Regions from separate parts of the Paenibacillus sp. GCM10012306 genome, predicted to be linked through region 2. Evidence: predicted binding sites of a transcription regulator. Region 2 holds the regulator's gene; the other holds the start of a gene.
The links. Region 2 encodes CtsR, which represses protease genes until heat stress. Its sites were predicted from a motif close to ATGGTCAATAAAGGTCAAACA; they were not measured.

Region 1: a site for CtsR is predicted at 2,405-2,425, ahead of clpP (ATP-dependent Clp endopeptidase proteolytic subunit ClpP). Genes of this name have one in related genera too.

The regions. Positions count from the first base shown of each region.
Region 1 covers NZ_JBHRYW010000018.1:50,298-54,657, reverse strand. Annotated here, with positions in the region: gene ACFORK_RS26840 (PdaC/SigV domain-containing protein) at 1-868, shown strand, start outside; gene ACFORK_RS26835 (GDSL-type esterase/lipase family protein) at 952-1,590, shown strand; gene clpP (ATP-dependent Clp endopeptidase proteolytic subunit ClpP) at 1,721-2,317, opposite strand; tRNA gene ACFORK_RS26825 (tRNA-Arg) at 2,506-2,580, opposite strand; gene ACFORK_RS26820 (sugar-binding transcriptional regulator) at 2,901-3,953, shown strand; gene gap (type I glyceraldehyde-3-phosphate dehydrogenase) at 4,071-4,360, shown strand, end outside.
Region 2 covers NZ_JBHRYW010000020.1:62,202-66,561, forward strand. Annotated here, with positions in the region: gene clpC (ATP-dependent protease ATP-binding subunit ClpC) at 1-758, opposite strand, end outside; gene mcsB (protein-arginine kinase McsB) at 795-1,859, opposite strand; gene mcsA (protein-arginine kinase activator protein McsA) at 1,888-2,412, opposite strand; gene ACFORK_RS27775 (CtsR family transcriptional regulator) at 2,443-2,904, opposite strand; gene ACFORK_RS27780 (GNAT family N-acetyltransferase) at 3,295-4,360, opposite strand, start outside.

The DNA of each region.
Region 1 (4,360 bases), on a different contig from region 2:
GAAGCTTCCGGTGAGCTACAGTCAGACGGACAGTGCCTATACGATTGGAAAAGGCAGTGCACAGACGAAGCTTCTGGTCTCCTCGTATGGGGTCTCCATCACGGTGAATAACTTTTTTATTAGGGAGTATGAAGGTCTAAACGTCAATAACCGGCTTTATGTTCCACTGGGTCTCCTGACTGACTATATGGGTTATAAAGGCGATTGGAACGCTCCTTCCGGCCGCCTAAACCTTATGGTCAGCCCGCAGAATGCGTTAAAAATCACCTCAGCGAACTATGCCAAGGGTAGTGAGGATGAAGGGGCAGTCATCAACCTCGATTACCCGCAAATAAGTGGGCTGGCTAATGCTGATGCGCAACAGAAAATTAATGCTGCACTCAAGCAGTCGACCATGAGATTTGCGGCTGGGGCCGAAGCGGACATTGCAGACAGGGACGAAGAGAGTCGTCCTTATGAATATGATGCAGGATATGTTGTGACCTACAATCAGAACGGCGTACTGAGCTTGCTGTTGAACCAGTACGGCTATACTGGAGGTGCGCATGGCATGTCTTATCGTCAGGCCTTTACCTTCTCCTTGAAGGATGGGAAACAGCTGCTCCTGCGTGATCTGTTCGGCGCTAATCCCAATTACAAGAAAGACCTGAATACCAAGCTGAGCCAGCGATTCAAAGCAGATGAAGGTTATTTTGGCGGGTTCACAGGCCTGAATACTGAGCAAAGTTACTATTTGAAAGACGGCAAGGTCGTTATCTTTTTCCAACTTTATGAATACACTCCATACGCTGCCGGATTCCCTGAATTCACCTTCACTTTTAAGGAATTGTTGCCAAATGGGAGTAGCCCGTTTTCCGCTTTAAAATAACCTCGGGACATCTTCCAGTTACCTAATCTATGTGAGACTCATATGCTGAATAGAGGTCTAGCACAGAGCGGGGAGGGAGAGTTATGGGTTTTCAGTATACGGCGATAGGCGATTCTCTGACGACGGGTTTTGGCGCGTTGCCGGGCAATGGATTCGTGCCAGTATACCGCAGAACGGCGGAATCCCGGCTAGGCGCCTTCGTGGCTTCGTCCAATCTGGGTGTCAATGGAATGACTACGGCCGACCTGGAGCAGCAGCTTCGCAGAAGCAACGGATTTCGTCAGTCGGTGCGGGAAGCGGACATTATTACAATGTCCATCGGCGGGAATGATTTGATCCATGCCGCGAAATCTGGAGGAGGTCCCTCGGGGATTTCACCCCGGGTTTTGCAAAAATCACTGCAGGAATGCCGGGAGAACTTTGCCGGAATTATGTCTTCGCTTAGACAATTGAAGGCGGGTACACGGGAGCCTTATATTATAAGAATAGTGGGATTGTATAATCCCTACCCTCAGATAGCGGAGGCGACAGCGTGGGTACGCCAGTTCAACCAGTATGCTTCTGGCTATAGCAGTCGGGTGGTTGGATTTGCTTCGATCTATGGTGATTTTGCTGGTAACGAGCGGAGCCTACTATCCATTGACCATCTCCATCCCAATGGACGGGGATACCGGGTGATTGCGAACAAGCTGGATGGGCTGCGGTACGGGATGCTGTACTGAGTAACTGGTGCAGGTGTTGTTAAAGGTTGTTTACTTAAAACGATGAGTTCCAAGCGTGTAAAGTTCGATACGTTAAAAAAAGCCCCTGAATCTGCATCGCGGATCCAGGGGCTTTTGCATGCTCGGAGAATTAAACTCCAGGTACCAGTGTCTTCTCAATCACCTTATCGACAATACCGTATTCGGCAGCATCAGCAGCGCTCATGAAGTAGTCACGATCTGTATCTTTCTCGATACGCTCCAGCGGCTGGCCAGTACGCTCAGACAGAATACGGTTCAGCTTGTCACGCAGCTTCAGGATGCGGCGGGCGCGGATTTCGATATCCGTTGCCTGTCCCTGAGCTCCGCCCAGCGGCTGGTGAATCATGATCTCGCTGTTCGGAAGCGCAAAACGCTTGCCCTTGGCGCCAGCGTTGAGCAGGAACGCTCCCATGGAAGCAGCCATGCCCACACAAATGGTGGAAACGTCAGGCTTAATGTATTGCATTGTATCAAATATAGCCATACCAGCAGTGATTGATCCGCCAGGACTGTTCACATAGAGGTGAATATCCTTCTCCGGGTCCTCAGCTGCTAGGAACAGCATTTGGGCGATGATGGAATTGGCCACCACGTCATTAACCTCCGTTCCGAGGAAAATGATGCGGTCCTTCAGCAAGCGGGAATAGATGTCATAAGCGCGTTCACCGCGGTTGCTCTGTTCTACTACCATTGGGATATAACTCACGTGGAAAACCTCCTTGGTATTGGCTCTTCGAATGTGTTCATTTGTTACTCTTACCGTAATAACCACATGATAAACAAATTCAAACAAAAAGTCAAAGAAAGTCAAACTTAGTTGCAAAAAAAAGAGCCACATCATGGCACTTTGGTTAAAAACAATATAGAACTCACAATTGAAGCTATTAAAAATAGTGGCGCGCCCGCCAAGAATCGAACTTGGATCTCAGGCTTCGGAGGCCTACGTCATATCCATTGGACCACGGGCGCAACAGAAATTATTATAATACAAGAAGATTACAATTGCAATGTATTAATATCAAAGCGTTGAAATCTTTCTTTTAGCGGGTCTTATGAAAATCGTACAAGCCCGTCCACCCTGCGGATTATCCAGCAAAAGAGGGGGGTAAAGCCCTTACATCCCGTGATATATGTATAAGATGAAAAGAGGTTGTGAATTCTACTCTCGGAAGACTTGCGCTTCGCTCGAAATTTGGTTAGAATATGGGTGGGACTTAAAAAGTTAACCCGGGACGTTTTAAGACCATGAACGAGGGAATAGAGAAAGACGAAGTTGCAGGAGTGAAAGCATGCGTAATTTATTGGAAATCCAAAAGCAGCTTCTGCCTGATCTCATGGAAACCCTTAAGAGACGGTACACGATTCTTCATCAGATCATGTTGTCCGATATTATCGGGCGCAGAACGCTGGCCGCTTCCCTGGATATGACGGAGCGGGTGCTGCGAGCCGAGACGGATCTTCTGAAATCGCAAGGGCTCATCGAGATCGAGAGCGTAGGCATGCGCATTAGCGATGCCGGTCGCAGACTGCTTGACCTGCTGGAGCCGATCGCCAAGAGCCTGTTTGGCCTAGATGATCTGGAAGAGAAAATCCGCACAACCTATGGTCTTAGTAAAGTTATTATAGTACCGGGTGACTGCGAATCGTCACCTTTCACCAAACGTGAGCTTGGACGCGCTGGCGCCAAGGCGCTACTCGGTGTATTGCGTTCAGACGATACTATTGCCGTCACAGGCGGCTCAACGCTAGCCGAGATGGCCGATCAGTTGTCCCCCCCGCTATCCCATTCCTATAAGGACGCCTGGTTTGTACCGGCGCGTGGAGGGCTGGGAGAGAGTATGGAGATTCAGGCTAACACGATCGCATCTACGATGGCCAAACGGGTAGGCGCGAATTACCGGCTGCTGCATGTACCGGACCTGCTCAGCGAGGATGCTTTTCAGTCCCTTGCGCTGGACTCCAATATTGGAGAGATCGTTGGCATCATCCGCCGCTCACGGATCATCGTGCACGGTATCGGTGACGCCCTGGAGATGACCCGCCGCCGTAATCTGGATGAAGCCACAGTGGCCGAAATTCAGGGAGAAGGAGCGGTAGCCGAGTCTTTCGGTTATTACTTCAATGAAGAGGGCAAGGTGGTTCACACCATGCTCACCATGGGACTGCGTCTGGAGGATATCATGCGGACGGAAGTCGTCGTCGGAATTGCCGGCGGCAAACGTAAGGCCAAAGCCATCCATGCGATGCTTCGTTTCGGGCAAGAGGATATTCTGATTACCGATGAGGCCGCTGCGGTGGAGATTGGTAGAGAAATCGACAGTGAAATACAGCTTCCTTTATAGTTTTACAGAAAATGGGGAGCAACGTTAATTATTTTGCATTATACTTAATATTGTTGTCTTGACAAGCTTTACGGCTTGTCTTGAATAAATAAAAAGAAATCTAGGAGGAACTATTCAATGAGTGTAAAAGTAGGTATTAACGGTTTTGGACGTATTGGCCGCCTTGCTTTCCGCCGTATTCAAAATGTAGAAGGTATCGAAGTGGTAGCAATCAATGACTTGACTGACGCTAAGATGCTTGCTCATTTGCTTAAATATGATACAACTCAAGGCACTTTCAAAGGCGATGTTGAAGTGCATGATGGATTCTTCAAAGTAAACGGTAAAGAAGTTAAGGTTCTTGCGAACCGCAACCCAGAAGAATTGCCTTGGGGCGACCTTGGCGTTGACATCGTACTGGAGTGCAC
Region 2 (4,360 bases):
TATTTGGTACCGGCCACTACGGAACCCATATCCAGGGTCATGACACGTTTGTCACGTAGGGTCTCGGGAATCTCATTGTTGATGATTTTCTGAGCCAGGCCTTCAGCAATAGCTGTCTTACCTACCCCAGGCTCACCAATCAGCACCGGATTGTTCTTGGTACGACGGCTAAGCACCTGGATTACACGCTCAATCTCTTTGCTTCGGCCGATAACCGGGTCAAGGTTGCCATCCTTGGCATAGGCCGTCAAATCACGGGCCAGACCATCCAGCGTTGGTGTGCTAACATTAGCTGGAGTACCACTGTGGCTGGAAGCCGCCTCACTGCTGCCCAGAAGCTGCAGCACTTGCTGGCGGGCCTTGTTCAGGCTAATGCCCAGGTTGTTGAGTACGCGGGCTGCTACGCCCTCTCCTTCACGGATAAGTCCGAGCAGGATATGCTCCGTGCCGACATACGTGTGACCCAGCTTGCGGGCTTCGTCCATCGACAGCTCGATAACTTTTTTGGCGCGAGGAGTATAAGCAATGTTCGTAGGCTGTTCTTGGCCTCTGCCAATCAGTGTTTCCACTTCGTCTTGAATCTTCTCAAGACCCAGACCCAAACCGATTAATGCTTTTGCGGCAATTCCGTCTCCTTCGCGAATAAGCCCAAGCAAAATATGTTCTGTCCCAATATTGTTGTGTCCCAAACGAACGGCTTCTTCCTGCGCCAAAGCAAGCACTTTTTGTGCGCGTTCCGTAAATCTTCCAAACATCATATCTCCTGCACCTCCATGAATATTAAATATCTATGATTAATGTTGTGATCCCAATGTTTCGCGGAGCAGCTTCGCCCGATACATATCGCGCTCAGTAGATGTCATCTCGTCGCCAAACATTTTCTGCAAAAATCCAGGCTGTGTCTTGACATTCAGCTCGTTAAGCACGGAGAGCGATGGTCCTTCTAGGATACCCAGATCAACACCAAGCCGGACATCCGACAGACGTTGAGCAGATTCCTTGAGTTCCATCACTGCTGCATAGGACAAAATACCGTAAGAACGCATCACCCGGTCGGTAATCCGCAGCGCTGAATCGGCCAGCAGACGCTCACGGGCATTTCGTTCATGCTCGATAATCTGAGTTACTACGCTATGCAGGTTCTCAATGATCTCACTTTCAGTTTGTCCAAGGGTAATTTGATTGGAGATCTGAAAGATGTTCCCTACTGCTTCGCTGCCTTCACCATAAATTCCTCTTACGGTCAATCCCACCTGATTCACTGCCGAGAGAATGCGGTTAATCTGATGCGTCATGACGAGAGCTGGCAAGTGCAGCATCACGGAAGCCCTGAGACCTGTTCCAACATTCGTTGGACAGCTAGTGAGGTATCCTCTTTTATCATCAAAAGCGTAATTCACCGAAGCCTCGAAGATATCGTCAATGGCTGCGGCACGCTCCCATGCTTCCTTGACATGAAGTCCGGGGAAAAGACACTGAATCCGCAAATGATCCTCTTCATTGATCATAATGCTGACCGACTCGTCTTCGTTCAATATTACGGCTCCGCCGCGAGAATCATTGGCGAGATTGGGACTGATAAGATGCTTCTCCACCAGTACCTTCTTATCCAGCTCCTCCAGATCATCCAGCCTCAATAGCTGAAAGGTGCCAAAATCTGCTGCCGCCTCTCCCTGAAACACAGGACTAAGCTGTTCCAATACCTCTTCCGATTGCTCGGCAGATGCAAGTAGAGGGAAAGGGAGATGCTGCAAATTACGGGCGATTCGCATACGACTGCTGATGACAATCTCAGAATGGTCACCGTCGCTGCGCATCCAGTCACTAAGTGCTTTTTCGGTAAAACGGAGACTTGACATGTCATATCCCCCCTATATATCAAAGACTTTACTCTTGTGCGATTTCTTTTTCAAGCTCACGAATCTGATCCCGCAATTGAGCCGCGGTCTCGAACTCTTCCTGGGCGATACTCTGCTGCAACTGCAGCTTCAACTCGTCGATTTGACGTCTGAAGACGATCCGAGTTCCAGCGCGTTTCGGAATCTTGCCCACATGTGCTGTGCTACCATGCACACGCTTGAATAGCGGGTCCAAGGCATTGTTGAAATATTTGTAACAAGAACTGCAGCCGAAGCGGCCAAGTTTGCTGAACTGGGAGTAAGTCATTCCACAATTCTCGCATTGCAGACTTTGTGTGGTCTTCGCTGCCGCAGTCTTCTCCTTACCTGCCCCTTCGAGATCAAGCAGACCAGAGAGCAAACTGTGAATAGAGAAACCTCCGGCTGTTCCCGGAATCAGTTCTCCCTTTTCCCGCGCGCAGCTCTCACAAATATGAAATTCCGTCTTCTCTCCATTCACGATTTTGGTAAAATGGAGCGTTGCCGGCTTGGCGCCACATTCCTGGCATAACATGAGGTACAGTCCCTCCCTTGGGATTGACGTTTATTTGCCCAGTAAAGAGATTAGCATAGCCTTCATAAGCTTGGCACGAATCTCATCCCGGTACGGAAGCTTAACTGTCAGGCATTCCCGAGAAATGGCAGCACGCATAAGGCATGCTTCCCGCTGACTCAGAAAACGGGCTTCCTCCAGCTGATAAATTAGCCCTTCGGCAGTATTTTGGTCAATTCCGGCCCCAATTGTGTGATTCAGATGAGTATGCAAAGCCACATTCTGGGGTAGCTCAAAACGCTGAATCCGGATATAACCGCCGCCTCCGCGCTTGCTCTCCACGATATACCCTTTTTGCAGAGTAAAGCGTGTACTGATGACATAGTTGATCTGTGACGGCACGCATGAGAACTGGTCCGCCAGGTCATTTCGCTGGATTTCCACCGTACCTTCGGGACTTTCATGCAAAATATTCTTCAGATATTGTTCGATAATATCGGAGATATTACGCATCACTCATCCTCCAGTATTCCATTCTTGATGTTGCAATATTGCCATTGAAAGAGTGCCAACAGTCCAATCAAAGAATCCTGACCATCATAGCCACTTCATGATAAGGTACAAACACTATAGTGTGACCTTAGCGTTCGAAGTTACATACCTTGTAAGTCAGTGGGAAGTTCAAACACCTCTTATTTTGGTTTGCGTTGACTTTGACTTTCTTTGACTTTTTTAATATTATAACATATTTTTTTGCAATGCCAAGTGCCTACTCTTATTTTTTACAAAATGTGATCATTGTATTCGAAGCTTGAGCGTAAAATCGTTTCATTGTGGGATGTAAAAAGCTCTTCCACAGCGATTGCCATGAAAGAGCTTGAGTCTTTATATGAATGATTAGGATTAGAAAAAGTCAAACAAAGCGGTCTTCTGTACCGGGATAATATCCTCCAGCCATTGTACTCCTGTCTCACTACCGGTTATCCTGCCTACCTTAGCCATTTCTGCCGGACGCTTATAGCCGAGCAGCAGTACCGTTAATGTTCCAATATCGAGGACCACATCCCCTTGCGAGTGCTCGCCTTCAATCTTTTTCAAAGACGCCGCCCCTCGATCTGTAACCTGCCATTCCCAAAGTCCATGATTCCACGGTGCATGCTGGTCCTCGATGAATACCTTTGACTGACCAGAAAGAGCGAATTCATTAAATGAATACTCCTCTACAAAAGCCTTAGCATTCACAATGCGGCCCATAAAATAAGGATGGTTCTCCTGGGTAATTCGGGGATCCGGCAGCAGGAAAGGCAGAATATCATCACTTGGAACAAACTTTAGCGATGCCCCAGTCACCATAGAGTCATGATTAGCCAAGAAGGTCCATAGAGCTTGCCGCGAGGCTTCATTCAGATAAACAAACTCCCTGATAATCAACTCTCTATTCTCTACCCTATACAGGATATACCCTTCTGGATCACCTTCTGACGAATAAAAGACCGCATGATGTGTATTCTCATTTAGCACGGAATGTTCCCACCAGTCTTTGCTGCGAACCAGAGTTCCATTATATTGGGAGGCAAAACGCTCATATAATTGTTCAAGCTTCTCAAGGTCCTCGCGCACATCGCGGCGGACACTACCTTTAACGTCAATTTTTCGAGGGAACTGCGAGACAGGAATCGTATAATTCTTGGTCTCACAATAAATCTCCCAGCCAAATTTACGATAGAATGGAATCAGGAAAGGGTGCAAAAAGGACAACGTTTGTCCGGCTTCATTCATCGTCTCTAGCGTATGAGACAACAATTGAGCTACAAGGCCTTGTCTGCGATTTTCCGGCCATGTGGATACACCGGCAATTCCCCCCATAGACACGGTACGGCCTTGTAAGTTGACCTGCAGTGGGAGCAGCGTCAGCATTGCGCTAAGACTACCATCCTCAAAGATTCCCCAAATCCGTTCCGGTTTGAAT